DNA from 2 places in the Bradyrhizobium sp. TM233 genome. Region 2 is predicted to be linked to the other one. Evidence: riboswitches for the same ligand, from Rfam matches in the RefSeq annotation. Region 2 holds a riboswitch; the other holds the start of a gene.
The links. Region 2 has a riboswitch for S-adenosylmethionine ahead of AABA86_RS04820 (O-succinylhomoserine sulfhydrylase). Riboswitches for the same ligand answer to the same signal wherever they lie in the genome.
Positions count from the first base shown of each region.

Region 1: linked by a shared signal. The riboswitch ahead of metX (homoserine O-acetyltransferase MetX) and the one ahead of AABA86_RS04820 (O-succinylhomoserine sulfhydrylase) in region 2 are both predicted to bind S-adenosylmethionine.

Region 1 covers NZ_BTIG01000030.1:4,361-20,121, forward strand. The annotation lists gene AABA86_RS32350 (DUF4175 family protein) at 1-1,081, shown strand, start outside; gene AABA86_RS32355 (response regulator) at 1,316-1,690, opposite strand; gene AABA86_RS32360 (MJ0042-type zinc finger domain-containing protein) at 1,738-2,616, opposite strand; gene ftsE (cell division ATP-binding protein FtsE) at 2,791-3,450, shown strand; gene AABA86_RS32370 (cell division protein FtsX) at 3,443-4,411, shown strand; gene AABA86_RS32375 (YdcF family protein) at 4,566-5,270, shown strand; gene AABA86_RS32380 (lysophospholipid acyltransferase family protein) at 5,316-6,089, shown strand; gene AABA86_RS32385 (gamma-glutamylcyclotransferase) at 6,188-6,796, opposite strand; gene AABA86_RS32390 (DUF2125 domain-containing protein) at 6,907-8,091, shown strand; gene AABA86_RS32395 (prephenate/arogenate dehydrogenase family protein) at 8,209-9,144, opposite strand; gene hisC (histidinol-phosphate transaminase) at 9,141-10,238, opposite strand; gene AABA86_RS32405 (chorismate mutase) at 10,275-11,123, opposite strand; SAM riboswitch at 11,280-11,359, shown strand; gene metX (homoserine O-acetyltransferase MetX) at 11,449-12,645, shown strand; gene metW (methionine biosynthesis protein MetW) at 12,647-13,309, shown strand; gene AABA86_RS32420 (alpha/beta fold hydrolase) at 13,424-14,287, opposite strand; gene AABA86_RS32425 (TIGR02594 family protein) at 14,505-15,179, shown strand; gene AABA86_RS32430 (MOSC domain-containing protein) at 15,308-15,761, opposite strand, start outside.
Region 2 covers NZ_BTIG01000001.1:1,003,825-1,019,585, reverse strand. The annotation lists gene pstB (phosphate ABC transporter ATP-binding protein PstB) at 1-215, shown strand, start outside; gene phoU (phosphate signaling complex protein PhoU) at 227-943, shown strand; gene phoB (phosphate regulon transcriptional regulator PhoB) at 966-1,673, shown strand; gene AABA86_RS04860 (GcrA family cell cycle regulator) at 1,913-2,425, opposite strand; gene AABA86_RS04855 (aspartate aminotransferase family protein) at 2,882-4,090, shown strand; gene argF (ornithine carbamoyltransferase) at 4,090-5,025, shown strand; gene AABA86_RS04845 (Hsp33 family molecular chaperone) at 5,337-6,344, shown strand; gene apaG (Co2+/Mg2+ efflux protein ApaG) at 7,257-7,649, opposite strand; gene AABA86_RS04835 (OpgC domain-containing protein) at 7,829-9,139, shown strand; gene AABA86_RS04830 (SGNH/GDSL hydrolase family protein) at 9,139-9,912, shown strand; gene AABA86_RS04825 (SGNH/GDSL hydrolase family protein) at 9,925-10,917, shown strand; gene AABA86_RS04820 (O-succinylhomoserine sulfhydrylase) at 11,025-12,212, opposite strand; SAM riboswitch at 12,287-12,366, opposite strand; gene AABA86_RS04815 (2'-deoxycytidine 5'-triphosphate deaminase) at 12,447-13,583, shown strand; gene AABA86_RS04810 (PAS domain S-box protein) at 13,693-14,109, shown strand; gene AABA86_RS04805 (hypothetical protein) at 14,217-15,269, shown strand; gene AABA86_RS04800 (MATE family efflux transporter) at 15,437-15,761, shown strand, end outside.

The DNA of each region.
Region 1 (15,761 bases), on a different contig from region 2:
GGGAGGCGTCTCGCCGGCCGCTGCCCAGCTGGATCAGGATCCCGACGCGCTGCTCGACAGTGCCGAAAAGGCCATGCAGGAGTCTGGCGACAGCCTCAGGCAGAAGGAGTCCGGCAAGAGCCTGAGCAACCAGTCCGACGCCATCCAGAAGCTCGAGGAGTACAAGCGGGCGACGGAACGGAGCCAATCCTCCAGCCGTGATCGCAACGTCATCACGCAACGGGATCTGGATGACCTCCTGCGGCAGATCGAGAAGGCGGCGCGCGAGGGCAATAAAGAGGCGGCCCAGCGCATGCTCGAGCAGCTCGCGCAGATCATGGAAAACCTCCAGATGGCGCAGCCCGGACAATCCGGTGAGAGCGAGATGGAGCAGGCGCTCAACGAGCTCAGCGACATGATCCGCAAGCAGCAGCAATTGCGCGACAAGACTTTCAAGCAGGGCCAGGATTCCCGGCGTGACCGCTCGCGCGGCAAGCCGCAGGGCGACCAGTCGATGTCGGACCTGCAGCAGGATCAGCAGTCGCTGCGCGACCGCCTGAAGAAGCTGCAGGACGAGCTCGCCAAGCGCGGCCTCGCGCAGAAGGGACAAAAGGGTCAGAAAGGGCAGCAGGGCCAGAAGGGCCAGCAGGGCGACCCGGGCCAGAGCGGCGATCAGGACGGGGATCAGGGTGATGACGACGGCAGCCTAGACACTGCCGACGGTGCCATGGGCGATGCCGGCTCGAAGCTCGGCGATGGCAATGCCGATGGCGCCGTGGATTCGCAGGGCAAGGCTCTCGATGCGATGCGCAAGGGCGCGCAGAAGATGGCCGAGGCGATGCAGCAGGGCGATGGCGACGGGCAGGGCGATGGTCCCGGCAATCGGGCCGGCCGTCAGCAGAGCGGCGGCAATCAGACCGATCCGCTCGGCCGCCCGCTTCACGGCCGCGATCTCAGCGACGATTACACCGTCAAGATCCCCGGCGAGATCGACGCCCAGCGTGTCCGCCGCATCCTCGAAGAGCTCCGCCGCCGCCTCGGCGACAGCTCGCGTCCCCAGATCGAGCTCGATTACATCGAGCGGCTGCTGAAGGATTTTTGAGGCGAAGGCGCCACAAGCTCACTGTCATCGCCCGGCTTGCCGCCTTCGCTGAAGCTTCGGCGTGCCAGCGCCGTGTGGGCCTCGGCGTAGCCTTGGCGGAGCCGGGACCGGGCGATCCAGTATTCCAGAGGCTGGCGTTGATGAGCACGCTCTCACTACATCCGCCGCGGCGTACTGGATGCCCCGGTCAAGCCGGGGCATGACGGCGGTATGTGTGGTTAAGGTCGCCCGCCACTACCCCTTCTTCGCCGCGAGCGCGTCCGCCACCGCGGTGCGGATATCCGCGACCGAGAACGGTTTCGTCACGACGTCGTGCACCAGCGCATTGAGGTTCGAGGCGCGCTCGCGCTGGTCGGCAAAGCCTGTCATCAGCAAGATGGTCAGATCGGGAAAATCGCGCGCGGCGGAGAGCGCCAGCGCGATGCCGTCCATGATAGGCATCTGGATGTCGGTGAGCAGCAGGTCGAAGGCGCCGTCCTCGCGGGCCAGGATCTCCAGCGCTTCGGCGCCGTCCTGCGCGGTGACCGTTTCGTGCCCGTCCATGGCGATGGCGCGCGCCACCAGCTGGCGCATCGAATCCTCGTCATCGGCGATCAAGATCTTCGGCATGGGACTAACTCTCGGACCAACCTCCCGTGCGGCGCCGGGCGACGCGATTATACGCTGCCGCCGGCAATGTCGCGCCGGTTGAAGAAGCGAACGTCGATATTGCGGCCTTCCGGCGGCGGCGAGGCGAGGCGGGAGCGGAAGAAGGCGCGCTCGCCGGGCCGCAGCACGGTCTGCTCCAGCACCGTATTCCAGGCGTAGATCTCCGCGCCTTGCCCGTCGCGCACGGCAAAGCGCAGCCGCGGAATGTCGAGCGGCTTCTTGCCCTCGCCGACGATCACACCCTCGATCACCAGCACCTGCTTACCGTCCACGGTCTCGCTCGAAAGCTTCACGTCCTTGAAGGCCAGGCCCCGCAGGTTCACCTCGAGCCCGACCATCTTGTAGAAAGTGGCGGTCTGCGGCAGCAGCCGCACCATGTCGCCGCGCCAGATCACCAGCGCCAGCACCAGCGCGCCCATGGCGGCGCAGGCGGTCGGCAGGCCGAAATGGGATTTTCGCGGTGCCGCGGTGGCGACCGGACGGCTGACCCGCGCGCCGCGGCGGGGGAATAGACCGCGGAACCAGGACTGGTGCTGCCCGCCGACGACCTCCTCCTCGGCCTCCCGGGCCGCCGCGGACCACTCGTCTTCGGTTTCCTTGGCCTCTTCGTCGGGCCAGTCGCTGGCAATCGAGGGGCTGTCGACGACGGGCGCATCAGTGGCGCCGTCGTCCTTGGCATAGGAGTTCCACTGCTCGGCGAGATCGGTCTGGTCGTCGGCCTGGCTGGCCGCGGCCATGGCGGGGACGGATGCCTCCTCGATGGCATCCTCGGCATGGGCGATCCAGGTCTCCTTGCAGCGGGAACAACGGACCGCCCGTCCGTTCGCCCCAAGGCTCGCGAGCTTGATGGCGTAGGATGTCATACAATGAGGGCAGACGATATGCATGGACGAGCCTTGGACGATGACCGCGTCGGGGAGAACAGCGCGGCAAGGATGCTACGATGTATGCTACAGGGCGACCGTTAACGAACCGGAAACCATAACGGCGGCAAAACCCGTTGGTCGCGTATGGCGGAGCGCAGCAGTGCGACCCGCGCCCCCTCTCGAACGGAGCTGAGCTTGGTTCGGTTCGAAAATGTCGGATTGCGTTACGGTCTGGGGCCGGAGATCCTGCGCGACCTCAGCTTCCAGATCCCGGCGCATTCGTTCCAGTTTCTCACCGGCCCCTCCGGTGCCGGCAAGACCTCGCTGCTGCGCCTGTTGTTCCTGTCGCACCGGCCGACGCGGGGGCTGGTCAATCTGTTCGGCCACGACATCTCGCGTCTCGGCAAGGACGAGATCGCCGATTTGCGCAAGCGCATCGGCATCGTGCTCCAGGATTTCCGCCTGCTCGATCACATGACGACCTATGAGAACGTCGCGCTGCCGTTCCGCGTCATGGGCCGCAGCGAGTCGAGCTACCGCAAGGAGGTGATCGACCTCTTGCGCTGGGTCGGGCTCGGCGACCGCATGGACGCGCTGCCGCCGATCCTGTCGGGCGGCGAGAAGCAGCGCGCGGCAATCGCGCGCGCCGTCATCTCGCGGCCGCAGCTGCTGCTCGCGGACGAGCCGACCGGCAGCGTCGACCCGACGCTGGGACGTCGCCTGCTGCGGCTCTTCATCGAGCTCAACAAATCAGGCACCGCCGTCATCATCGCGACCCACGACATCGGCCTGATGGACCAGTATGAGGCCCGGCGGCTGGTGCTGCACCAGGGACGGTTGCACGTCTATGAGTAGGACCGACGAGCGCGGCGTGTTGGTCGACCTCGGGCAGGAGCGTCCGCAGCTTCCGGCCAACGCGCGCAACATGTCGCCGATCGTACCGCGCGCCTCGATCCAGGGCCGCGCGCTGGTCGCCGTCGTCGCCATCATGACCTTCCTGGCGTCGATGACCACGGGCACGGTGCTATTGGTGAGCGCCTCCGCCGCGGAATGGCAGTCGGAGGTCGCGAGCGAAATCACCATCCAGGTTCGCCCGCAGGCCGGCCGCGATCTCGAACGCGACACCGCAGCTGTGACGGAGGCGATGCGTGCGCAAGCCGGCGTCGTCGAGGTCAAGCCGTTCACCCGGGAGGAGAGCGGCAAGCTGCTCGAGCCCTGGCTCGGCACCGGGCTGTCGATGGACGATCTGCCGGTGCCGCGCATGATCATCGCGCGCGTGCGACCCGGCACGCCGCTCGATCTCGGCGCCTTGCGCGCGCGCGTGACCCAGGTCGCGCCAAGTGCCAGCGTCGACGATCACCGCGCCTGGATCGAGCGGATGCGCTCGATGACCAACGCCACCGTGCTCGCCGGCCTCGGCATCCTCGCGCTGGTCATCATCGCCACCATCATCTCGGTGTCGTTCGCGACCCGCGGCGCCATGGCGGCGAACCGTCCGATCGTCGAGGTGCTGCATTTCGTCGGCGCCGGCGACCGCTACATCGCCAATCACTTCCTGCGACATTTCCTGAGGCTCGGCCTCGAGGGCGGCGTGATCGGCGGCGGCGCCGCCATGCTGGTGTTCGGCTTCTCCGAGTCGATCGCCGGCTGGTTTTCCGGTACCCCCGTCGGCGACCAGTTCGCCGCGCTGCTCGGCACTTTCTCGCTGCGGCCGTCCGGATACATCGTGCTCGCGGTGCAGGCCGTGCTGATCGGCGCCATCACCGCGGTGGCCTCGCGCCAGACCTTGTTTGCGACGTTGAATGACGTGGATTGAGATTTCTTCGCCTCTCTCCGCTTGCGGGGCGAGGGAGCGCCCTACCGACGCGAATAGAGTTGCATCTTGTAGCGTTGATAAGCCCCACAAACCGGACTCCACTTCGCCTCAAAACGTCATAAAATCATCTCCGGGAAGGGATCACCGACACCACATGACCTCGCCGACCGACGATCGATCGCCGAACCTGCCGCGCGGCTGGCTGCGCGCGGCATTGGTGTCGACGATTGCGTTCGCCTTCGTCGGCGCGGCGGCGGGCTTCATCGCGTTCCTGTCGCAATTGCGCGGCGCCGAGATCGCCCCAAGCCGCAAGGCAGACGGCATCGTGGTCCTGACCGGTGGCTCCTCGCGGGTGTCCGACGCGATGGAGCTGCTCGCTGCCGGTTACGGCAGGCGGCTCCTGATCTCCGGCGTGCACCCGACATCCACGGCGAGCGACATCTCCCGGACGTTGCCGGAGAACCAGTCCTTCATGACCTGTTGTGTCGATCTCGACCGCACTGCGCTCTCGACCCGCGGCAATGCGGCGGAGGCGCGGCGCTGGGCCGACGGCCGCCGGTTCAAGTCGCTGATCGTGGTCACCTCGAACTATCACATGCCGCGCGCGCTGGTGGAATTCTCGCATGCCATGCCGCAAACGACGTTGATCCCGTTCGCGGTGGTCGGCGACAAATGGCGCGAGGAGCCGTGGTGGACCTCGGCGTCCACCCTGCGGCTGCTGCTGTCCGAATATGTCAAGTACATCGCGGCCGAGCTGAGGGTGCGGCTGGAGGATTTCGGGATTGACCTTTTGCCCGAGATGTCGGAGCAGCCTGCAGGTCAGCTGCCAAAGCGGCCCGCCACCGCCCAAGCCAATTAACAGCCAATTGACCGGCAATGGATCGGCAAAATAATCGGATCGTCGATGTTCCTGATTTTCCTGCGCTCGCTCGTGTTCAACGTGCTGTTCTACGCCGTGCTGGTCTGCCTCGCGATCGTGGCGCTGCCGACCTTCGCATTGCCGCCGCGTGCCATGTTGACGGTTGCGCAATGGTGGGCCAAGGCGACGCTGGTCCTGATGCGCGTGGTCTGCAACATCAAGGTCGAATTCCGCGGTGTCGAGAACATTCCGCAGGGACCCCTGGTGATCGTGGCAAAGCATCAGTCGTTCTGGGAAACGTTCGTGCTGCCCGGATTCTTCAATCGTCCGATCTTCATCCTCAAGCGTCAGCTCATGCAGATCCCGGTGTTCGGCCAGTTTCTGGTCAAGACCGGGATGATCGCGATCGACCGCAAGGCCGGCGTGAAGGCGCTCTTGGACATGACGCGGCGGGCGCGCGAGGCGGTGCGCTCGGGCCGGCAGCTCGTCATCTTTCCGGAAGGCACGCGCCGCGCGCCGGGCGCGCCGCCCGACTACAAGACCGGCTTTGCGCAGATCTATTCGTCCTGCGGCGTGCCGTGCCTGCCGATCGCGCTCAACTCCGGCCTGTTCTGGCCCCGCCGCACCTTCATGCGCTATCCCGGCACGCTCGTGGTGGAATTCCTCGATCCGTTGCCGTCAGGCCTGCCGAAGGATGAGTTTCTCTCCCGTGTGCAAACGGCCATCGAAGAGGCAACCAGCCGTCTCGTCGAAGCCGGCCGCAAGGAGCAGGAGCAATTGATCGGCGCCTCGCCGAGTTACGCCCCGTCGGAGAGCTAAAGCGCGATGCGATGAGGATGAATCGTCATCGCGCTTTAGGATTGTTGTTTAAGCATGATTTTTTCGGAAAACCGCTGCGCACTTTTCCGGATCATGCTTTAGCGGCCGTCTCGATCGTCGGGAGCCGGCGCGTGCAGGGAATGCGCCTCGCCATGCAGCATGGTCGCAAGCTGATGCAATTGCATATCGCGAAAACCTTCGGCCTCGATCGCCTTCACCGTCGCGGTGACGTAGTCGCGATTGGCGCCGGACTGGCCGTGGCCCTGAACGACATGGCGGTGCTGCTCGGCGAGCGAGAGGCGGCCGGCATATTGCACATGGCCGCGGTCGACGACATAGGCGAGCGCGGAGACGCGCTGGCGCGCATCGTTCTCCAGCCACACCGAGCGCATCACCTCGCGATAGACCGAGGTGACCTGCTCGCGCGCCCGCAAATACGCGACGACCTCGGTGCGGTTCTTTTCAGCGACACGGAAGGCGATGCCGCGGCAGGCGCCGCCGCGGTCGAGCCCGAGCACCAGGCCCGGCTTCTCCGGCGTGCCGCGATGGACGAAGGAATAGACGCAGAGCGCGCGGTGCTCGCCGACCAGCCGCGCCGGGACGCGCTCCTCGAAGTCGAAGCCCGGCCGCCACATCAGCGAACCATAGCCGAACACCCAGAGGTCGCCCGTGGCTGTCGTGACGGAGGGGAGGGTGATTTCGGACATTTCGGGCACGGCTACCAGAACCGCGCCCCCAAGCGAAGCGAATTCTCCGCCTTTCGTCGGGGGCTTGCCTCGCTTACATTTGCCAAAATCTGGGGCCAAAGGGTCGCCGCATGTCCAATATGACCGTTGCCGCAGGCCGCCGCTCCCGTTGGGGCCTTTTCATCGCCCCCGTCCTCGTCCTGATCCTCGCCGTCGCCTGGAGCTGCTTCTGGTTCTATGCCGCTTCGCAGGCCGAAGTGGCCGCCGACGCCTGGCGGGCGCAGGAGGCCAAGTCCGGCCGCATCTATGATTGCGCCAAGCGCTCGATCGCCGGCTTCCCGTTCCGCTTCGAGGTCCAGTGCTCCGGCGCCAGTGTCGCCCTGGTCTCGCAGAATGCGAGCAGGACGCCGTTCACGGCCAAGCTCGACAACATCCTGGTCGTCGCCCAGGTCTACGATCCCAAGCTCGTCATCGCCGAATTCTCGGCGCCCGCGACGCTGACCGACGGCGTCACGCAAAACACCTTCGTGGTGAACTGGAGCAAGGGCCGCAGCAGCGTGGTCGGCCTGCCGGCGGTGCCGGATCGTGCCTCCATCGTGTTCGACGATCCCAACATCAATCGGCTCGACGGCAGCATGCAGGTGCCGCTCGCGCGCGCCAAGCAGGTCGAGCTGCACGGGCGCCTCGCGGACGGATCGCCGGCCGTTCATCCCGTGATCGAGACCGTGCTCCATGTCGCGCAGGGCAGCATCCAGGGCGTTCATCCCTTGCTCGCAGAGCCGTTCGAGGCGGACACGCGCGCCAAGATCACCGGCCTCTCCGACCTCACGCCAAAGCCCTGGCCGCAGCGTTTTCGCGAAATCCAGGCCGCCGGCGGTCATATCGAGATCGTGCAGTCGCGGATCCAGCAGGGCGAGATGATCGCGGTTGCGGCCGGCACGCTTGGCCTCTCCGTCAATGGGCGCCTGGATGGTGAATTGCAGATGACCGTCACGGGCCTCGAGCGCGTGATCCCGGCGCTCGGCATCGAGAAGATGCTGGAGGAGGGCGTGCCGCAGGCCACGCTCGACCGCGTCGCGCCCGGCGTGAAGTCGCAGGACCTCAACAATCTGTTCGGCGCGCTCGATCGCGCCGTTCCCGGCCTCGGCAAGGTGATCAAGCAGAACGCCAATGCCGGCGTTGCCGCCGGCATCAACTCGATCGGCACCGAGAGCACGCTGGAAGGCAAGAAGGCGAGAAGCTTCCCGCTGAAATTCGTCGACGGCGCCGTGCTGCTCGGCCCGGTCAAGGTCGGCCAGATCCCGCCGCTGTATTAAGCGCTTCCGTAGCCCGGATGGAGCGCAGCGCAATCCGGGGTTCTTGATCACAGCTGGCACGTCCCGGATTACGCTTGGGCTCCATCCGGGCTACGCAGCTTTGTCTGGGCTACAGGCTCACGGCTGCTTCAGCGCCCCATGCTGACGGCCGAAATCCGCGGCCGCCGAATCCTGGCCGATCTCGACGATGCCGCGGCGGATGGCGCGGGTGCGCGTGAAATGGTCGAACAGCGCCTCGCCGTCGCCGCGGCGAATGGCGCGAGTGAGCTTTGCGAGATCCTCGGTGAAGGTGCCGAGCATCTCCAGCACGGCCTCCTTGTTGGCGAGGAAGACGTCGCGCCACATCGTCGGGTCGGAGGCCGCGATGCGGGTGAAATCGCGGAACCCACCGGCGGAGAACTTGATCACTTCGGACTCCGTCACCTGCGCCAGCTCGTCGGCGGTGCCGACGATGGTGTAGGCGATCAGATGCGGCAGATGGCTGGTGATCGCGAGCACGAGATCGTGATGATCCGGCGTCATCACCTCGACCTTGGCGCCCATCGCCGCCCAGAAGGCGCGCAGGCGATCGGTGGCGGCGGCATCGACACCTTCCGGCGGGGTGAGGATGCACCAGCGGTTGATGAAGAGCTCGGCGAAGCCGGAATCAGGTCCCGAATGCTCGGTGCCCGCCACCGGATGCGCCGGCACGAAATGAACCGACTTCGGCAGATGCGGCGCCATGTCCCTGACGATGGCGCCCTTGACCGAGCCGACGTCGGAGATGATTGCGCCGGGCTTCAGATGCGCGGCGATCTCCTGCGCGACCTCGCCGCAGGCGCCGACGGGAATGCAGAGGATGACGAGATCAGCATCCTTCACCGCCTCCGCATTGGTCGCCACGACCTGGTCGACGATACCGAGCTCCATGACCCGCGCGCGGGTCTTCTCCGAGCGCGCGGTGGTGACGATCTCGCCCGCCAGGCCCTGGAGCTTCGCAGCGCGCGCGATCGAGCCGCCGATCAGGCCGAAGCCGATCAGCGCGACGCGCTGGAAGTGCGGATTCGCGCTCATCTGCCGGCCATGAAGTCGCGCAGGCCGTCGACGACGAGGCGGTTGGCCTCCTCGGTGCCGATGGTCATGCGCAGCGAATGCGGCAGGCCGTAGTTCTTCAGCGCGCGCAGCACGAGGCCGCGTTTGGTGAGGAAGGCGTCGGCGTCATCGGCGGTCTTGCCCTTGTCGGTCGGGAAGTGGATCAGCACGAAATTGGCGACGCTCGGCGTCACCTTCAGGCCGAGCTTGCCGATCTCCTCGGTCAGCCAGTTGCGCCAGGTCTCGGTGAACTGCTTCGACATCGCCTGGTGCGCGGTGTCCTCGATCGCGGCGACCGCGGCATACATCGCCGGCGTCGACACGTTGAACGGACCGCGGATGCGGTTGACCGCGTCGATGATGTGCTCGGGGCCGAACATCCAGCCGATGCGCAGCGCGGCGAGGCCGTGGATCTTGGAGAAGGTGTGAGTCACCACCGTGTTCTCGGTGGTGGCGACCAGCTCGATCCCCATCTCGTAGTCGTTGCGCGAGACGTAGTCGCAATAGGCGGCATCGAGCACCAGGAGCACGTGCGACGGCAGGCCGGCGCGCAGGCGCTTGACCTCGTCGAACGGCACATAGGTGCCGGTCGGATTGTTGGGATTGGCGAGCCACACCAGCTTTGTCTTCGGCGTCACCGCCTTGAGGATGGCGTCGACGTCGCAGGTGAGGTTGGTCTCCTGCGCGACGACGTTCTTGGCGCCCACCGCCATGGTCGCGATCGGATAGACCAGGAAGCCGTGCGTGGTGGAGATCGCCTCGTCACCGTGGCTGAGATAGGTGTGGGCGAGCAGATTGAGGATCTCGTCCGAGCCGGCGCCGCAGATGATGCGGTTGGGGTCGAGCCCGAAGTGGCGGCCGATCGCCTCGCGCAGCACGCGCGAGGTTCCTTCCGGATAGTCTTCCAGGTGATCCGCCACGTGCTTGAAGGCTTCGATTGCCTTGGGCGAGGGCCCGAACGGCGTTTCGTTGGCCGACAGCTTGAACACCTTGCGGCCCGGCTCGGCGACCGGGCTCTTGCCGGGCGTGTAGGGCGCAATATCGAGGATGCCGGGATTCGGCACGGGGCGGGACATCTTGAACTCCGAAAATGGCGGGGCGCGGCGCGTGGTTTACGATTTCGCCCCGGTCGGGGGCACCGTATAGCGCGTTGCGTGGCTGCCGACGAGAGCCGTGGAGCGTACCGAGGCCCCCGCCTCGATCAGGGCAGCCCTGATTTTGTCGATGCTGGTCGCGCTCGTGACCGAGACCAGCAGCGCTGCGCCGTCGAAGGCGGTATCGGGCACCGCCACGATCTCGGCGAGCGGCGACAGGGCGCGCGCGACCTCGGCGTTCCAGCCGGACACGCGCACGCTGAAGGTCTCGACCTCCGTCACCAGGGCGCTGTCGGCGACGCGCGAGATCGCGAACACCGGCAGTGCCGCCGGATGATCGGCGCGCTCGACGAAGGGCATCCGCGCGATGATTTTCGGCGCACCGGTCTCCTCCAGCGAGAGCCACCAGGGTGTGCGGCTGGACGTTGCCGAGACCAGCGCCAGATCGCCCTTGGACCTCGCCACCGCCTCGACCGCGGCCTGCGCGCTGAAATGCGCGACGTAAGGCACGGTGAAGCCGAAATGGAAGCGTGCGGAATCGCGCATCGCCGGCTCGCTCACCGAGATGTCTGCATGCACGGAGAACGGCGCCTGGACATAGGTGAAGGTCGAGATGATGACGCGCCAGATGCTTTCGACCGTGTCGAGCGGCAGGATGCCGCGATGGCGCTGCACGATCTCGCGCATCATGGCGGCCTCGCGCGCCGGGCGGAACGCCGAGCCGACCTCCTGGGTCTGCTTTACCTGGATCAGACGGTCGATAATGTCGCCGCGCTGCATCAACAGGCGATGCATGCCCTCGTCGATCGCGTCGATCTCCTTGCGCAATTCCTGGAGCGATGGTGGCGCGGGCGGACGTTGGGACATGTCTGGCTGTCGATCGTTCCGATGGGGATGCCCTGATTAGGCAGTCGGGGCGGCGAAAGCAAAGAGAAATGACGCTGCTTTCCGCCGACGGCGCAGCAGGCGAATTGGGCCGATCCGGGCCGCGACTTGACGAAAACCGCCCAAGACGGTAGCTTTTGCCCGTTCCGTGGTCATTTGAGCCGGCCGGCTTGCAGCCACGTTAAAAAACTCGCTAAACAGGCCGGGGACGCTTCTGATCCCGGCCGAACCTATCGTTCAGGCCGGGTTTTTCATGGCCTGATGTCACTGCGGTCTCAAGTCTGATCGCAAAGAGGTCGATGGTCAGATGGTTGGCGTCCAGTCAATTCCGAGTCCTGCGATCAGTGCCGACGAACGGTCGCACGAGGTGGATCATCCAAGCTCGCAGGTCGCGCATTTCGGCGCCGAGCAGCCGCTGCGGCTGGATTGCGGCATCGATCTCACCCCGTTCCAGATCGCCTACCAGACCTATGGCGAGCTCAACGCCGATCGCTCCAACGCGGTGCTGATCTGCCATGCGCTGACCGGCGACCAGCATGTCGCCAATGTGCATCCCGTCACCGGCAAGCCCGGCTGGTGGGAGACGCTGGTCGGCCCCGGCCGACCCATAGATCCCAAGCACTACTTCATCATTTGCTCCAACGTGATCGGCGGCTGCATGGGCTCGACCGGGCCGGCCTCGATCAATCCTTCCACCGGCAAGGTCTGGGGTCTCGATTTCCCCGTCATCACCATCCCCGACATGGTGCGTGCGCAGGCGATGCTGGTCGACCGGCTCGGCGTCGACACGCTGTTTGCGGTCGTCGGTGGCTCGATGGGCGGCATGCAGGTGCTGCAATGGACCGCCGCCTATCCGGGCCGCGTGTTCTCCGCGCTGGCGATTGCCTGCGCGACGCGGCACTCGGCGCAGAACATCGCCTTCCACGAGCTCGGCCGCCAGGCCGTGATGGCCGATCCCGACTGGCACGGCGGCGGCTATGCCGATCACGGCATCCATCCGCATCGCGGGCTCGCGGTGGCGCGGATGGCGGCGCACATCACCTACCTCTCCGATGCCGCGCTGCATCGCAAGTTCGGCCGGCGCATGCAGGACCGCGAGCTGCCGACCTTCTCGTTCGACGCCGACTTCCAGGTCGAGTCCTATCTGCGCTACCAGGGCTCGTCCTTCGTCGAGCGCTTCGACGCCAATTCCTATCTCTATCTGACGCGCGCGATGGACTATTTCGACATCGCCGCCGACCATGGCGGCGTGCTCGCAAGGGCGTTCGCGGAAATTGCGACCCGCTTCTGCGTGGTCTCCTTCACCAGCGACTGGCTGTTCCCGACCTCGGAATCGCGCGCGCTGGTGCACGCGCTGAATGCGTCGAGCGCACGGGTGTCGTTCGCCGAGATCGAGACCGATCGCGGCCACGACGCCTTCCTGCTCGACGTTCCCGAATTCTTCGACATTTCCCGCGCCTTCCTGCAATCGGCGGGCAAGGCGCGGGGACTGAAGGATGGCTAGCATGTCTGTGCAGGAAGTATTGCCGCTGGGCGGCCTTGCGACCGGATCGTCCGGCCAGTTTCGCGCCGATCATCTGCTGGTCGCCGACATGGTCAAGCCGGGCTCGAAAGTGCTCGACGTCGGCTGCGGCGAGGGCGACCTGCTTCAGCTGCTGGAGACCCGCGGCATCGACGGCCGCGGCATCGAGCTGTCGCGCGAGGGTGTCAATCGCTGCGTCGCCAAGGGCCTTGCGGTGGTGCAGGGCGATGCCGACACTGACCTCGTCAATTATCCGGATGACGCCTTCGACTACGTGATCCTGTCGCAGACGCTGCAGGCGACGCGGCAGCCGCGCGTGGTGCTGGAGAATCTGCTGCGCATCGGCCGCCGCGCCATCGTCTCGTTCCCGAATTTCGGCTTCTGGAAGATGCGGCTCCAGCTCCTGATCGGCGGCCACATGCCGCGCACCGAGAATTTGCCGGCGACCTGGTACGACACCGCCAACATCCATTTCTGCACCATCAAGGATTTCGTGCAGCTCTGCGACGAGATCAACGTCAAGATGGAGCGCTCGGTCGCGCTCGACCTCTACGGCCGCCCGGTGCCGTTGAATCTGCCCTGGTGGGTGTGGAACATGTTCGGCGAGCAGGCGGTGTTCTTGCTCAGTCGCGGCGGGGGGAAGTGACGCCGTAGGCGTCATTCCGGGGCGCGCGTAGCGCGAGCCCGGAATCCATCGTGCAACAACGCCGCAGCCCGATGGATTCCGGGCCTGCGCCTTCGGCGCATCCCGGAATGACAGCTAGTGTAGAGCCAGCGATCGCGGATCGCGCGCCGGCCATCGTCCCGCTTCCACCAGCGTCACGAACCGCGCCACCGTCTCGTTGAACAGCGCGGGCTCTTCGAGATTGAGCACGTGGCCGGACTTCGGAAACATCGCCAGCCCCGCCGTGGGCAGATGCTGCTTCAGGAACAGGCTCGGCCCGACGCACGGATCGTCCTCGTCGCCGCAGATGATCAGTGCCGGCGTCGATGCGCGCTTGATCGCATCCGTCATCGTGTAGATCGAGGGGCGGCCTCCTTGAAAGCCGCGCATCGTGCGCGCCGATCCCTTGGCGTCATGCCGTGCCAGCGCGGCGTAGAAATCGGCGTGGCCGCGCGGGTCCTTCACCAAGAAGGGAATCCGGCTCGGCGCCTCGCGCGTGACTTTCGCGACCTCGGCAGAGCCCAGCGTCTCGAATTGCTCGGCATTGGCGCGGCATTGCTTGCGCCAATTGTCGAGGTTCTCGATCTCCGAGCCCGAGCCGACGCCGGCCAGCGTCATCGACAGCGCGCGCTGCGGCGCGTTCAATCCGATCTGCAGCGAGGAATAAGCGCCCATCGACAGGCCGACCAGATGGGCGCGCTCGATTCCGAGATGATCGAGCACGGCGAGCGCGTCGGTGTAGAAATGCGTGTAGGTGTAGACCTCGCCCTCAGGCACGTCCGACGGCGTGTAGCCGCGCGCCGAATAGGTGATGCAACGGTGGCCGCGCGAGAAGTAGCGCATCTGCGGCTCCCAATTGGTGTGGTCGGCCGCGAACTCGTGCAGAAAAATGATTGGCGTTCCCCGGCCCGCTTCTTCGAAATAGATGCGGACGTCGTCCCTGGTCGTGGCGTGGGGCATTAACCGTTTCCCTCTCTTAAAGCCGCCTTTGCAGGATTGCAGTTAATGCTGTTGTCGGCAATGCGGCAGCCTCAATCCAGTATCGGCGCAAAATCATCGCAGCTATTCGCAGGCAGCCCGCGTCTTTTTCTCGCCACATCGGGCGGCTTAACGGCCAGACCGATGTCGGCCGTTGCACGGGCCGATTGGGAAGTGGGGTGTCAACGAAGGATGAAGAATGTTTGAGTTGTTTGCGTCTCGCCTGTCGCGTTGTGTTGTCGCGCTGGCGATTTTGTTCGCGGCGGTTGCCGCATTGGTTTCTCCGGCCTCAGCGCGGCCGCATCATCGTCATAGCGCAGAGCGGCACGCTTACGTGCACCACGCCAGGCATCATCATTACCGCCACCATGCCCGCAGCTCGCGCTTCGAGCGCAGCGCGGCGCAATTGCAGGCGGGCGGATTCGCGGACACCCAGGCGAGCTATGATCCGAACGCCAACAGCGGCGGCATGGCCCATGCCGCTATGGCTAACACCGCAATGGCCAATAGCGGCGGCTTCGGCGGCGGATCGAGCCTGGTGTCCGAGGCGCGCCGCTATGTCGGCGGCAACCCGACCGGGCGCGGCAGCCTGTGGTGCGCGCGCTTCATGAACATGGTGCTGGAGCACACCGGCCATAAGAGTTCGGGCTCCGACATGGCGAGTTCGTTCGCGCGTTACGGCACCCGTGTCTCCGGTCCGCAGGTCGGCGCCATCGCGGTGATGTCGCGCGGCCGCCGCGGCGGTCATGTCGGCATCATCACCGGCGTCGACGCGCAGGGCAATCCGATCATGATCTCCGGCAACAACGGCAATCGCGTTCGCGAAGCGCCGGTCTCGCGCGGCCGGATCTATGCCTATGTGATGCCGAATTGAGGTGAGGCGCGTCGGGTGGGTTAGCTAGCGGTCGCGCGAAGCGCGGTCCGCTGGCGTAACCCACCTCTTCTGTTTCTGCGGTGACAGACAGGGTGGGTTACGCCTTCGGCTAACCCACCCTACGAAGCTCACACCAGCTTCGGCTCTTCCACCGCAACCGCATCGCCGACGCCGATCTCGCCACCTTCGATCACCTCGGCATAGATGCCGCAGTCCATGTGGCCGAGGTTGCGCGAGAGTGTCGGCGGTATCTCGAGATCGCGCTTGGCCCTCACCGGGTCGACATTGGTGGCCGGGCAGCGGACGATGCGCTTGACCACCTTCAGCCGGACCTGCCCGATCGCGAGCGTCTGGCCGACGAGATCGAGCTCCGACCAGGCCGGCCAGCCCTTCACATAGAGATTGGCGCGGAAACGCAGCGGATGCACGGCAGCGCCGCCCAGCATGGTCTCGATGGCGCGGACGCTGCCGAGATTGATGATGGAGACCACCTTGCGGGCGACGTCGGAGAAGCTGTGGTCGCGGCCTGACAGGACCTTTGGCGGCCCCTTCAGCTCCGGCTGAAAATGCTCGGTGAAATAG
Region 2 (15,761 bases):
TCTCGACCGCCAAGGTCGAGGAGCTGATCCAGGAACTGTCCGAGAACTACACGATCGCGATCGTCACGCACAACATGCAGCAGGCGGCGCGCGTCTCCGACAAGACCGCCTTCATGTATCTCGGCGAACTGATCGAGTTCGACGACACCAGCAAGATCTTCACGTCGCCGACCGACCGGCGCACGCAGGATTACATCACCGGCCGGTTCGGCTGAGGAGACGCAATATGGGTACCGAACATACCGCAAAGGCTTTCGACACCGACCTCCAGGAGCTCACCCGCCTGGTCGCCGAGATGGGCGGCATCGCCGAGCGCATGATCGTCGATTCCGTCGACGCGCTGATCCGCCGCGACGTCGCGCTCGGCCAGCGCGTCGTCACCATCGACGCCGAGCTCGACGCGTTGCAGAAGCGCATCGAGGAACGCGCCGTGCTCACCATCGCTCGCCGCCAGCCGATGGCGGTGGACCTGCGCGAGATCGTCGGCGCGATGCGCGTCGCGACCGACCTCGAGCGCATCGGCGACCTCGCCAAGAACATGGGCAAGCGCGTCGCCGCGCTGGAGACCGACTTCCATCCGCTGAAGCTGTTCCGCGGCCTGGAGCACATGACCGACCTCGTGCAGCAGCAGGTCAAGTCGGTGCTGGACGCCTATGCCGCACATGATCTGCCGGCGGCGATGGCGGTGTGGAAGGGCGACGAGGAAGTCGACGCGATCTGCACCTCGCTGTTCCGCGAGCTCCTCACCTACATGATGGAGGATCCGCGCAACATCTCGTTCTGCATCCATCTGATGTTCTGCGCCAAGAACATCGAGCGGATCGGCGACCACGCCACCAACATCGCCGAGACCGTGTTCTACATGATCGAGGGCCAGGCGATGACCGACAAGCGGCCGAAGGGCGACATGACCACCTTCGCCACCACGATCCCGAATACCTGAAGTCTTAAGGAGCGACGACACCATGGGCGCACGCATTATGGTGGTTGAGGACGAGGAAGCTCTCACCGAGCTTCTCCGCTACAACCTCGAAGGCGACGGCTATGACGTCGAGACGGTGATGCGCGGCGACGACGCCGACACCCGCCTCAAGGAACACATCCCGGACCTGATCGTGCTCGACTGGATGCTGCCGGGCCTGTCGGGCATCGAGCTGTGCCGCCGGCTGCGGACCCGGCCCGACACCAAGCAGCTCCCGATCATCATGCTCACCGCGCGCGGCGAGGAGAGCGAGCGGGTGCGGGGACTTGCGACCGGCGCCGACGACTACATCGTCAAGCCGTTCTCGGTGCCGGAGCTGCTCGCCCGCGTGAAGGGCCTGCTGCGCCGCGCCAGTCCTGAGCGGCTCGCGACAGTGCTGGCCTATGGCGACATCGAGCTCGATCGCGACAAGCGCCGCGTGGCGCGCTCGGGCCGGCCGATCGATCTCGGTCCGACCGAATATCGCCTGCTGGAGTTCTTCCTGGAGCATCCCGGCCGCGTGTTCTCGCGCGAGCAGCTGCTCGACAGCGTCTGGGGCCGCGACATCTACATCGACGAGCGCACCGTCGACGTCCATATCGGCCGCCTGCGCAAGCTGCTCAATCTCGGCCGCGAGCAGGACCCGATCCGCACCGTCCGCGGTGCCGGCTACGCGCTGGACGACCGCTTCGCGAAGGCGGAGCAGGCGTAGGGTTTGCAAGCGCTGGAGTTGGTGGGCTGTCGCCTCACACTCAGCGTCGTCCCGGACAAGCGTCAGCGCAGATCCGGGACCCATAACCACAGGCAGTGATTTGGCGAAGACTCGGAGTGACCATCTCGCGCGACAACTGCGCCCTGTGGTTATGGATCCCCGCGTTCGCGGGGATGACACCGAGTTGGTTGAGGCGCCGTCGTGTGACGGCTGCCGTCTTTGCGATCAGCTAAATCCGCTCACCGCGGGCCCGGCTTTGCCGGGGCACGCCGGCGATCCGCCGCCGGCTGATAGGCCACGCGCGAGTGCTGGGCGCAGTAGGGCAGGCCGGACAGCGCCCGGCCGCCGCAGAAGAAGAAATCCGGGCTGGAGGGATCGCCGACCGGCCAATGGCAGGTCGCCTCGTTCAGCTCGAGCAGCGACAGCCGCTGGCTCATCGGCACCACGTTGTCGTAGGTGACGGGTTCAGCCTCCACCTCGACCTCGAAGGCCTGCGCCAGCGCGGTGTTGCCGCGCGCAATGGGGCGGGTCACCCGCATCATGTGCTGCGCGGGACGCGCCTTGCGCGGCCGGGGCGCTGCCGATGAAGGGCTCTTGGCACGGCCGGACAGACCGAGCCTGTGCACTTTGCCGATCACGGCATTGCGGGTCACATTGCCGAGCTCAGCTGCGATCTGGCTGGCCGAAAGTCCGGCCTCCCAGAGCTTTTTCAGCTGCTCGACGCGATCGTCGGACCAGGTCAAAACCGTCATTGCACCCTTTCCCTCGCTACGCGCCAGCCATCCTGGGGCCTCGCAGCGATTGCCTAAGCCTTCAAAAACCCGTGCCGTCAGAATCCCTTAAGGCTCGCCGGGCGCGTGACTGACGCCCGAACGTTTACGCCGGTACATGAGGACTCTTGGGATCAGAACCGCTGCACGAGATGTCGTATCTGACAATCCAAACGCTACAATATGGCGTGACTCCCGCGCAAGAGTCCGCCGACTCGCTTCCACATGTTCCGTGGTGAAAACCCGCAAAATCGGCACCGCAAGACTACGGATTCAGCGTTTCGCGAGGCTTTCCGGGCGGCATTGACACCCGTCTTGCCAGGCATAAGATAGTCGCGCGTGCCGCCCTTAAAAGGCGGCACGTTTCGTTTTCCGGGCCGGTCGATGGTGCGTTGCGCAATGCACGCGTCACACCGTCCGCAACATTCAAGTGACATCATGACTAACAGCGCAGCGCCGCATTTGCTCCCCGTTTTCGCCAGAGCCGACCTCGGCTTCGAGCGCGGCGAAGGCTGCTGGCTGATCGCGACCAATGGCGATCGCTATCTCGATTTCACCTCGGGCGTGGCTGTGAATGCGCTCGGCCATTGCCACCCGCATCTGATCAAGGCGTTGCAGGAGCAGGCGACGAAGCTCTGGCACATGTCGAACCTGTTCCAGAGCCCGGATGGCGAGAAGCTCGCCAACCGGCTTTGCAACGAGAGCTTTGCCGACTTCGTGTTCTTCTGCAATTCGGGGGCCGAAGCGCTGGAGGGTGTGATCAAGCTGGTCCGCCATCATCACTTCTCCAAGGGGCATCCGGAACGTTATCGCATCATCACCTTCGAAGGCGCCTTTCACGGCCGTACGCTGGCAACGCTCGCCGCGACCGGATCTGCAAAATATCTCGAAGGCTTTGGCCCGCCCATGGATGGCTTCGACCAGCTGCCGCACGGCGACATCGAGGCCGTCAAGAAGGCGATCGGTCCGGAGACCGCCGGCATCCTGATCGAGCCGATCCAGGGCGAGGGCGGCGTGCGTTCGGCAACGCCGACCTTCCTCAAGGCGTTGCGCCAGCTTTGCGATGAGAAGGGCCTGCTGCTCGCCTTCGACGAGGTGCAGACCGGCATGGGCCGCAGTGGTGATCTGTTCGCCTATCGGCGCACCGGCGTCACGCCGGACGTGATGTCGCTGGCGAAGGCGCTCGGCGGCGGCTTCCCGATCGGCGCGGTGCTGGCGACCGCGGATGCGGCGGCCGGCATGGGGCCCGGCTCGCACGGCTCGACCTTCGGCGGCAATCCGCTGGCGGTCGCCGCGGCCAATGCCGTGCTCGACGTCATGCTCAAGCCCGGCTTCTTCGACCACGTGCAGAGAATGTCGCTGCTGCTGAAGCAGAAGCTCGCCTCCGTGATCGACCGCCATCCCGATGTCGTCAGCGAAGTGCGCGGCGAAGGCCTTCTGATCGGCATCAAGGCCGTGGTGCCCTCCGGCGATCTGGTCGCGGCGCTGCGTCACGAAAAGCTGCTCACCGTCGGGGCCGGCGACAATGTCGTGCGTTTCCTGCCGCCGCTGATCGTGACCGAAGCCGAGATCGAGGACAGCGTCGGGCGGCTCGAGCGCGCCTGCGCCGCAATCTCGTCCAGCCAGACCAAGCGGGCGGCAAGCTGATGAGCAAGTCCCCCAATAAAACTCCAAAGCACTTCCTCGATATCAACGAGCTGCCGCTGTCCGAGCTCAAGAACATGCTCGCGGCGTCCTCCGCCATGAAGGCGAAGCAGAAGGCGCAGCAGCCGGTCAGGCCGCTCGAAGGCAAGACGCTGGCGATGATCTTCGAGCGCCCGTCGACCCGGACACGCGTGTCGTTCGACGTCGCGATGCGCCAGCTCGGCGGCGAGCCCATCATGCTCACCGGTGCGGAGATGCAGCTCGGCCGCGGCGAAACCATCGCCGACACCGCGCGCGTGCTGTCGCGCTATGTCGACGCCATCATGATCCGCATCCTCAACCACGACGCGTTGCTGGAGCTCGCGGCCAACGCCACCGTGCCGGTCATCAACGGCCTGACGCGGCGCTCGCACCCCTGCCAGGTGATGGCCGACCTCATGACCTATGAGGAGCATCGCGGCCCGATCGAGGGCAAGACGGTGGCCTGGACCGGCGACGACAACAACGTGCTGGCGTCCTGGGCTCACGCCGCCGAGCGCTTCAAGTTCCAGCTCAATGTCGCAACCCCGCCGGAGCTCGCGCCGAAAAAAGCGATGCGCGACTTCATCAAGGCGACCGGCGCGCCGATCATGCTCGGCACCGATCCGGAGGCCGCCGTGCGCGGCGCCGACTGCGTCGTCACCGACACCTGGGTGTCGATGGGCGACAAGGAAGGCGAGCACCGTCACAACGTGCTCAAGCCCTATCAGGTCAACGGCAAGCTGATGTCGCTGGCCAAGCCCGACGCGCTGTTCATGCACTGCCTGCCCGCCCATCGCGGCGAGGAGGTCACGGATGAAGTGATCGACGGTCCGCAATCGGTCGTGTTCGACGAGGCCGAAAACCGCCTGCATGCGCAGAAGGGCATTCTGGCCTGGTGTTTTGACGCGGTGAAGTAGCTTCGCTGGAGGCCCGGCGATCACCTCACATACGGTGTCGTCCCGGACAAGCGCAGCTTCTGGCAACGCGTAGCGTTGTCCAGAACGGAGCGCCGATCCGGGACCCATAGCCACAGGACTGAGTTTGGCGAGGACTCGGAGTTGTCAGCTCGCGCCATCACGTCATCCTGTGGTTATGGATCCCGGGCTCGCGCTTCGCGCGCCCCGGGACGACACCGAGTTTGAGGTTGCTTCGTTCAGTTCGACTTGTATCCGGAACACACCGCCCGCACCCCCTTCCATTTCCGCCCTCCGACCCCAGATAACGCCCCATGGTTTCCCAATCCCCTGAGATGAAAGCCGGCCCCGAAGGCCCGGTTCGCGCGCCATCAGCGGTTCCGATCGATGACGCCGTGTTGCCCTACGAGGTTGACGCGCTCGACGTGCGCGGGCGCCTGGTGCGGCTTGGCCCGGCGCTCGACGAGATCCTGACCAAGCACGATTATCCGGCGCCGGTCGGCAAGCTGCTCGGCGAGGCCATCGTGCTGACGACGCTGCTCGGCACCGCGCTGAAATTCGAGGGTCGCTTCATCCTGCAGGCCCAGACCGACGGCCCGGTGTCGTTCCTGGTCGTCGACTACATGGCGCCGGATCGCCTGCGCGCCTATGCGCGTTTTGATGCCGCGCGTCTCGGCGATACCAAGGATTCCGGCACGCTGCTCGGCCGCGGTCATCTTGCCATGACCATCGACCAGGGACCCGACATGAGCCGCTACCAGGGCCTGGTCGCGCTCGATGGCGGCAGTCTGGAAGACGCCGCTCACGAATATTTCCTGCGCTCCGAGCAGATCCCGACGCGCGTGCGCCTCGCGGTCGGCGAGGAGTGGCGTTCGAACGACGGCGGCAAGCATCGCTGGCGCGCCGGCGGCATGCTGATGCAGTTTCTGCCGAAGGCGCCGGAGCGCGCGCGGCAGGCTGATCTGCATCCCGGCGATGCCCCCGATGGCGTCGAGGTGCACAGCGTTGCCGAAGACGATGCGTGGGTCGAGGCGCGTTCGCTGATCGAGACCGTCGAGGACGTCGAGCTGATCGATCCCGAGCTCTCCGGCGAGCGGCTGTTGTTCCGCCTGTTCCACGAGCGCGGCGTGCGCGTGTTCAATCCGATGGTGCTCAAGGCGCAGTGCTCCTGCTCGCGCGACGCGGTCGCCTCCATGCTCAAGAGCTTCTCGCCCGACGACCGCGCCGCCATGGTCAAGGACGACAAGGTCGTCGTCACCTGCGAGTTCTGCTCCTCGGTGTACGATTTCACGCCGGACGAGGCGGGCGTGGAGGACGCGTGAGCGAGCTCTCGTAGGGTGGGCAAAGGCGCACCTGCGCCGTGCCCACGAGCTCTCGACGGCGGCGAAAGACGTGGGCACGCTTCGCTTTGCCCACCCTACGACAGCTTGGCGGGGAGCCGCTGTGTCGCCCGCTGTCAATCCACCAGCACAAAAATATTCCACTTTACCGAAATTCGGTTTCGGCGTATGTGTCGTCCATCCCGGCTCACCAAGAGGGGCGATCTTGTGTCGTCACGCATCGCGAGCCGGGCTTGCGGTGGACGCGGCAGCGTCGGCACGAGAGGCGCGGGCAGGGCGGGTAGTCCCTGTGAGCCCGAGGCTTCGTGCGGATGAGCGGCGCTGTTCAGTTCGTCTCGCGACATTCTTTCGGCAACGTCGACAAGGCCGGGAGATAATGTGGTGACCAGCGAACGCGCGTACGGCAAAACCGTGTGGTCCTGGCCGTCGTTGCTACGGTCAAGCCTTTCGAAGGTGCGCGCGAGCCCAACCGGGCAGACGGCATCGTCAATTCGAACGGCGAGGGAGGCCAGAGGGAACTCGGCTCCCGGGAGAGCACGGCATAAGCCGTCCAACCATCGCGCAGGGAAGGCCGAGTGATCGGCACCACCTGTATGCTGCTGTGCGGTTCTTTTTGCGCGTGCTTTCGCGCAGCGGACCGCGGGTGCGAGCCGGCACCCGGTCTTCCCTGCGCCCTCTTGGCTTTAGAGGGCGAAAGATGAAGCAAAGCTCGGGCGAATTGAGCCGCGAGGCTGCGATGGCGTGTCTGCAGCCATACACTCGGTGTCATCGCCCGACTTTGACCGGGGCGATCCAGTACTCCGAGACGGCGGTGATTGAACCGATAAGCCACGGCGTACTGGATTCCCCGTCTTCGCGGGGAATGACAGCGCGTCCGGACACGAGAGCGAGGCCTTAATTCAACACCCGCTTGTTGTCCGGGCTATCCAGCGAAAACGCGGGAACGTCGATCTCGAAGCGCTCACCGCTTTCGGTGACCATCTGGTAGCGGCCGGTCATGAAGCCGGAGGCGGTGGAGAGCGGAACGCCCGAGGTGTATTCGAAGCGCTCGCCGGGGGCCAGGATCGGCTGCTCGCCGACCACGCCCTCGCCCTTGACCTCCTGCTGGCGGCCGGAGGCATCGGTGATGATCCAGTGCCGCGTCTTGAGCTGCACGGTCTCCTCGCCCGAATTGACGATGACGATGGTGTAGGACCAGAAGTAGCGGGAACGGTCGGCCGACGACTGCTCCGGAACAAAGTTCGGCTCGACGGTCACTTCGATCTGGCGGGTCACGGCGCGGTACATGGTTGCTATCATACCGAAATCCGGCGCTGGAACCAAACGCCGGAGGCGGCTTTGGCGACATCGTCCCGCCAGAATTCGAGGGGAATGACACCCGGACGTGATCCGGCCGCTTTGCGAGACGACGACCGGACCGGTACACTCCTCAACGTCGCGATTTGCCGAAGGGTTTTTAGGCCCCGATGACCATTGCCGACCAAGTGACGGGATCGACGATCGCGGGAACCGCCAACCCTGCTGACGTCAAGCCCGCTGATGTCAGGCCTGCAGACAGCATGGCTGTGGACAGCAGGCCCGCGGGGGCGACGCCGCGCGCGAGGGCGCCGGCCATCACGCTGCCTGCCATCGGCGAGCGCGAGCTCCGGCTCGACCTGTTCCGCGGGCTGGCGCTGTGGCTGATCTTCATCGACCATCTGCCGCCGAGTCTGCTGACCTGGTTCACGATCCGCAATTACGGCTTCAGCGACGCCACCGAGATCTTCATCTTCATCTCCGGCTACACCGCCGCCTTCGTCTATGGAAGGGCAATGCTGGAGAGCGGCGTCGTCATCGCCACCGCGCGCATCCTGCGCCGGGTCTGGCAGATCTACGTCGCCCACGTCTTCCTGTTCACGATCTTCCTCGCCGAAATCTCCTACGTCGCAACCCGGTTCGAGAACCCGCTCTACACCGAAGAGATGGGGATCATGGATTTCCTCAAGCAGCCCGACGTCACCATCGTGCAGGCGCTGCTGCTGCGTTTCCGCCCCGTCAACATGGACGTGCTGCCGCTCTACATCGTGCTGATGCTGGCGCTGCCGCTGATCCTGTGGTCGATGAAATGGCGACCCGACGTCACGCTCGGCCTCTCGGTCGTGCTCTACGCGGTCACCTGGGAATACGATCTCTACTTCTCCGCCTATCCGAACGGCTTCTGGGCGTTCAATCCGCTGGCCTGGCAATTGCTGTTCGTCTTCGGGGCATGGTGCGCGCTCGGCGGTGCGCGGCGCATGTCGCGTATCCTGGCTTCGCCGGTGACGATGTGGATCTCGATCGCCTATCTCGCCGCGGCGTTCTACGTGACGCTGACCTGGTACGTGCCGCAGCTCTCCCAATTCATGCCGAAGCGGGTCGAGCAGTGGATGTATCCGATCGACAAGACCGACCTCGACGTGCTGCGCTTCACGCATTTCCTGGCGCTGGCCGCGCTCACCGTGCGCTTCCTCCCCCGGGATTGGCCGGGCTTGAAATCGCGCTGGTTGCGACCATTGATTCTATGTGGCCAGCATTCTCTCGAGATCTTCTGCCTCGGCGTCTTCCTGGCCTTCGCCGGGCATTTCATTCTCGCCGAAGTCTCCGGCGGGGCAGCCATGCATGCGCTGATTAGTCTCTCCGGGGTCCTGATCATGTGGGGCGTGGCCTGGGTGATTTCGTGGTACAAGCGCGTGGCTGACAAGAGCGGTGCGAAAACCAAAAACGCCGTCGGCAACGCCGATCTGGCGGGAGGGGGCTGATGAAGGCGAAGGTTCTCCTGAGCCTGGTCCTGCTATGCGGTAGCCTCGCCGCGCCTTTGGCGCGCGCGGGCGATGCTGCGCCTGCCACCGCGCCCGCGGCGTGCGAATTGCCGTCTTATCTGCTTACCAGCGAAAGCCAGCTTCCCAAGGTCGCCGAGGCCGTCAAGGCCGGCAAGCCGCTCGAAATCCTGGTCATCGGCAGCCGCTCGACCACGATTCCGTCCTCGGAGGGCAGCTCCTATCCGGCGCGCATGGAAGCGATTCTGAAGGAAAAGCTGCCGCCGTCAGAGCTGCTGCACGTCTCCGTAGAAATACAGAGCAAGCGAACGGCGGAGGAGGCCGCCTCGACCTTCGTTAAGCTGATGGAAGCAAAAACGCCTACTTTGGTCGTCTGGCAGACCGGGACCGTGGATGCCATCAGATCCATCGATCCCGACGAATTCCGCAGCGCCGTCACCGAAGGTGTTATTGCGTTGCAAAAGGCAGGGGCCGACGTCGTCTTGATGAATTTGCAGTACAGCCCGCGTACCGAAACGATGATCTCGGCCCAACCATTTCTCGATAATATGCGCGTCGTGGCGCAGGAGCACGATATTCCGCTGTTCGATCGTTTCGCGATCATGCGGCAGTGGAATGATCAGGGTCAGTTCGACCTGTTCAGCCCGTCCCGCGGGCCCGAGCTGGCGAAGCAGGTTCATGATTGCCTTGGCCGGGCGTTGGCACAGTTCGTGATCGACGCAGCCCATCTGGAGCCGGTCCAGCAGCAAAATTGAGGTCTAGCGTTAATGAGTTCTCTCCGCCCTTTTTGCCTGACGGCATGGCTGGCCGCGCCTGCAGCAGCAGTGCTGTTGTCGCTGGCGCCGGCCGTGCAGTCCCATGCGCAGACGCAAGCCGCACAGGCGACGCCCGCACCCGCGCAGTCAGTTGATCCGGCGCCCGCCTCGCCCGCACAGACCAATGTCGCCGCAACCTCTCCCGAGCAGCGCGGCATCACCGCGCGCGCCATCGACAAGGTGAAGCAGGTCGCCAAATCCGCCGGTGACGTCTTCAATCGCGTGCCCTGCCTGCCGCCGAAGGGCGGTGCGAAGGCGATGGGCTCGCTGCCGCATGTCGCGGGCAAGCTCGTCGCCGGCAAGCCCGTCCTCATCGTCGCGTTCGGCTCGTCGTCGACCGCAGGATTCGGCGCCAGCTCGCCGGAATTCAATTATCCCAATCGCCTCGCCGCGCAGCTGCACCGGCACTATCCGACCGCCGACATCACCGTCGTCAATGCCGGCGTCGGCGGCGAGGATGCGCCCGAGATGATGAAGCGCCTCCAGACCGAGGTGATCGACGTGCATCCGGATCTCGTGATCTGGCAGGTCGGCACCAACGCGGTGCTGCGCAACCTCGATCCCGGCGACACCGCAAAGCTGGTCGAGGACGGCATCAGCCGTATCCAGGCCGCCGGCGGCGCCGACATCGTGCTGGTCGATCCGCAATATTCGCCGGCCGTCAACCAGCGCGCCGAGAGCGCCGGCAAGATGGTGAAGCTGCTCGGCAAGGTCGCCGAGCTCCGTCACGTCGGCATCTTCCCGCGCTTCGAGGTGATGCGCGACTGGCACGAGAAGCAGGCTATCCCGGTCGAGAGCTTCGTCATCGCCGACGGCCTGCACATGAACGATTGGGGCTACGCCTGCTTCGCCCAGCTGCTCGGCGACGACATCATCCGCTCCGTCGGCCAGATCAAGCTAGGCGTGAACGTGCCGGGGGATGTGCGGACGTATCGGCCGATGTAGGCGCGGTGCCGTAGGGTGGGTTAGGCGAAGCCGTAACCCACCATGCTTCAGCGAATGCCGAACGAAGTTGGTGGATTACGCCTTCGGCTAATCCACCCTACAAAGCCTCACGCCTTCTCCAGCGCCGCGGTCAGATCCTCGATCAGATCATCGGCATGCTCGAGCCCTGCCGAGAAGCGAATAAAACCCTCGCTGATGCCGAGCGCGGCGCGGTCTTCCGGCTTCAGACGCTGATGCGTCGTGGTGGCCGGATGCGTGACGAGGCTCTTGGCGTCGCCGAGATTGTTGGAGATCTTCGCCAGCTTCAGTTCGTTGAGCACGCGGAACGCCGCCTGCTTGCCGCCCTTGACCTCGAAGCCGACCAGCGTCGAGCCGCCGCGCATCTGCTTCTTCACGAGCGCCGCCTGCGGATGATCGGCGCGGCCCGGGAAAACCAGTCGCGAAATCTTCGGGTGGCTCGCCAGCACGTCGGCGATACGCGCGGCGGTCTCGGTCTGCGCGCGCACGCGTACGCCCAGCGTCTCCAGGCCCTTGAGCAGAACCCAGGCGTTGAACGGCGAGATCGACGGGCCGGTCTGGCGCATGAAATTGTGGATGTGCTCGGCGATAAAGGCTTCCGAGGACAGGATGATGCCGCCGAGGCAGCGGCCCTGGCCGTCGATATGCTTGGTCGCGGAATAGACCACGACGTCGGCCCCGAGCGCGAGCGGGCTCTGCCAGATCGGCGTTGCGAACACGTTGTCGACGACGAGCCGCGCGCCGCCCTTGTGCGCGATCTCGGCGATGCCGGGAATGTCGAGCACGTCGAGCGTCGGGTTGGTCGGGCTCTCCAGGAAGAACGTCTTGGTGTTCGGCCTCACGGCGCGCTGCCATTGGTCGAGATCGAGCCCGTCGACCAGCGTGGTCTCGATGCCGTAGCGCGGCAAGAGGTCCTGCACGACGTAGAGGCAAGAGCCGAACAGGGCGCGGGAGGCCACGACGTGGTCGCCGGCCTTGAGCGGCGCCAGGATCGCGGTCGTCACCGCGGCCATGCCGGTCGCCGCCGAGCGCGCGGCCTCGGCGCCTTCGAGCTCGATCATGCGGCGCTCGAACATCGCGATGGTGGGATTGGAGTAGCGCGAATAGATGAAGCCCGGATCCTCGCCCTTGAACCGCGCCTCGCACTGCTCCGCGGTGTCGTAGACGTAGCCTTGCGTCAAAAACAGCGCCTCCGACGTCTCGCCATATTGCGAGCGCAGGGTGCCGGAATGGACCAGGCGGGTTTCGGGACGGTAGTTGGTGGTCGACTTCGACATAGGTACCTCCGACATGACCGTCTTGTCGAAAACGGTCACAAAAAAACCGGCCTGGATATCTCCACGGGCCGGGATCACAGAGGTCCCCGGCCTGTTTAGCGACTTATTTAACGTGGCTGCAAGCCGGCCGGCTCAAATCACCACGGGATAAGTGATGCTCATATTCCGCAATGCCCTTTCCGTCAAGCCGTCCATCGGATAGCCGTAAAAGACTTGTATTTCCGGCATGTCCGGATGCATTTGACCCCTGATGAGGACCCCCGGTTGACGTTCACGGTCGCGCCCGACGCCAATGGTATCCTGCCCGACCGCATGATCGCGGCGATGGCGAAGGCCGGGCTCATCCTGCCCGCCTATGATTTCGTCGAGAGCCAGATCCAGCCGGCGAGCCTCGATCTGCGTCTCGGCGACATCGCCTATCGCGTCCGTGCCAGCTTCCTGCCCGGTCCCGGCGCCACCGTCGCCGAGCGCATCGACGAATTGAAGCTGCACGAGTTCAGCCTCGCCGACGGCGCTGTGCTGGAGACCAACTGCGTCTACATCGTGCCGCTGCTGGAGAGCCTCGCGCTGCCTCCGGAGATCGTCGCGGCCGCGAACCCGAAGAGCTCCACCGGCCGGCTCGACGTCTTCACCCGCGTGATCGCCGACGGCACCCGCCGCTTCGACATGATCGGCGCCGGCTATCACGGCCCGCTCTATGCCGAGATCAGCCCGAAGACGTTTCCGGTGCTGGTCAGCGAGGGCTCGCGTCTGTCGCAGGTGCGCTTCCGCACCGGCGATGCCATCCTCAACGCCGACGAGCTCGATGCGCTTCATGCCGCCGAGCGCCTCGTCGATATCGACGATGCCGATCTCTCCGGCGGCGTCGCCGTCTCCGTCGATCTCTCCGGCGAGAAAGCGAACGGCTTCGTCGGCTACCGCGCCAAGCGCCACACCGGTGTGGTCGACGTCGATCGTCGCTCCGGCTATTCCGTCGAGGACTTCTGGGAGCCGATCTCGGCCCGCCCGGACGGCAGCCTGATCCTCGATCCCGGCGAGTTCTACATCCTGGCGTCGAAGGAAGCCGTGCAGGTGCCGCCCGACTACGCCGCGGAGATGGTGCCGTTCGATCCGCTGGTCGGCGAATTCCGCGTGCACTATGCCGGATTCTTCGATCCCGGCTTCGGCTATGCCGGCGCGGGCGGGCTAGGATCGCGTGCCGTGCTCGAAGTGCGTTCGCGTGAAGTGCCGTTCATCCTCGAGCACGGCCAGATCGTCGGCCGCCTCGTCTACGAGAAGATGCTGGCCCGTCCCGACGCGATGTACGGCCAACGCATCGGCTCGAACTATCAGGCCCAGGGCCTCAAACTATCGAAGCATTTTCGGGTGTAGCCCGATCCTGTAGCCCGGATGGAGCGCAAGCGTAATCCGGGGCAGTCTCACTCGTGGCACGATCCCGGATTACGCTCCGCTCCATCCGGGCTACATGCGAGGTGACGACATGAGCAACCCATCCGAACTCGACGCAAAGATCGCCGAAGACGTCGCGGATGCGCTGATCTATTCGGACCGCTCCGGCACGATCATGCGGTGGAACCGTGCAGCGACGGCCCTGTTCGGCTTCTCCGCGGCGGAGGCGCTGGGCCAGAATCTCGATCTGATCATTCCCGAGCATCTGCGTGCCGCGCACTGGAAGGGTTTCGAGGCCGCACTCGCGAGCGGCAGCATGAAGCTTGCAGGCAGGCCGACGCTGACCCGCGCGCTGCACAAGAGCGGGCGCAAGCTCTACATCGAGATGACCTTTGCGCTGGTGCGGGATTCCGGCGACAACGTTCTGGGATCGGTCGCGATGGCGCGCGATGTCACCGAACGGGTCGAGCGAGAGCGCGCGGCCAAGGCGCCGCCGCAAACTTCGTGATGCGGAATTGGTCGGCGATCGCGCAGGGCGCCCTGCACGGGCGTCATATTGCTTGCCGAAAGCTGCGGTGACACACTCGATCGCAACAACGATCGGGAGCGAAACGCATGACCGCCGCAGCGGATGCCGCGCAGCAAGCCCAATGGAAGCGCTGGCGTGCGGTCGCCGACCTCTATCACGCCTATTTCACCGGCCTCATCCTCACCGTCGTCACGCGGCGCGGACCTGCGGATGCCGCCGAGTTCGTCTTCCGCGTATTCCGCCGCCAGCAGCAGGAGCGCTTCCTGCCCGGGCTCAGGAAGCTCGGGATCGATCATCTGCCGCCGGCGGTGGCGGCCGCGCAATATCACTATCTCTCCAACTGGATCGGCGGCGTGCACGTCGAATACATGTATGAGAGCGATGCCAAGGCCTGGATCCGCTATCCGCCGCCACGCTGGATCTGGAAGGGCACCGCGATCTGCGGCGTGCCGGGCGAGGTCTCGCGCGCCATGCTGCGGGGATGGCACGCCAATAACGGTGTCGCGCTCGGCGATCTCAGGCTCGGCTTCGTCTGCACCAAGCAGAGCGTCGACGGGCAGGACGGGCTGGAAGGCTACTATCACCAGTACGACCATCCGCTCGAGCTCGACCAGCGCCTCGTGTTCGCGCGCCACCTCGAAGCGCCATTGTTCGACGCCAACACCGCACCGGCTCTGCCGGTCGCAAGCTGGCCGAAGCCGCGCCTGGAAAAAGCCTATCGCAACTACGCGATGGAATATGTGCGCACCGCCGCACCCGTGATGGTGCAGCTGTTCGGTCCGGAAGACGCCGGCTATCTGCTGCATCTCACCGGCAAGCTGATCGGGATGCAATATTTCGATGACGTCGCGGCCGCGCTGGAGATGAGCCGCGGCGGGGCAAGCGAATTCGCGTCGTTCCTGAACGCGCTGTTCGCGGCGCAGGATGACACGGCCGAGACCTCGCAATCCGAAGGCACGTTCGAAATCCGCCAGCAGAGCTGGAAGCTGATGGACGACGTCGCCGACTATCACCCCGCCTGCGCCAGGGTGCTGGAGGGGTTGTTCGAAGGCCTGGCTGCGGGATGCGGGCGGCACATCGGCGTGCACATGCGCGCCGCCGCAGGCGGCCGTCCGCCGTTGGTCTGGACGATCGAATAGCCTTCATCCGTTGAAATGCGCTGCCGCAGGGCACGCCTGCAGCTAGCGCAGGAGGAATCGCTGCGGGCCGTGCTAACAAGCCTCTCGCCGCGCCTTCTGCGCGAAGAAAATAATGGCACACCTACGCATTGCCGCGCCGCAAATGGCGCTCGCGCCCCGGAGAGGACATGTCCGACATCGCCGAAATCCCGGTCGATGAGCAAGAGCGTCCGCTGCCGCCGCCCCCGCGGCCGCTGCGAAGCGCGCTGACGGACGGGCCGATCCTGCGCACGCTGCTCTCCCTCGCCTGGCCCAACGTGATCGCGCTCTCGGCCGGCACCTGTACGGTGATCGCGGAGACCTCCTATATCGGCCGGCTCGGCGTCGAGGCGCTGGCGGCGATGGCGCTGGTGTTTCCGACCGTCATCCTGACCATGACGATGTCGGGCGGCGCCATGGGCGGGGCGGTGGCGTCCGCCATTGCCCGTGCGCTGGGCGCCGGCGATCGCGAGC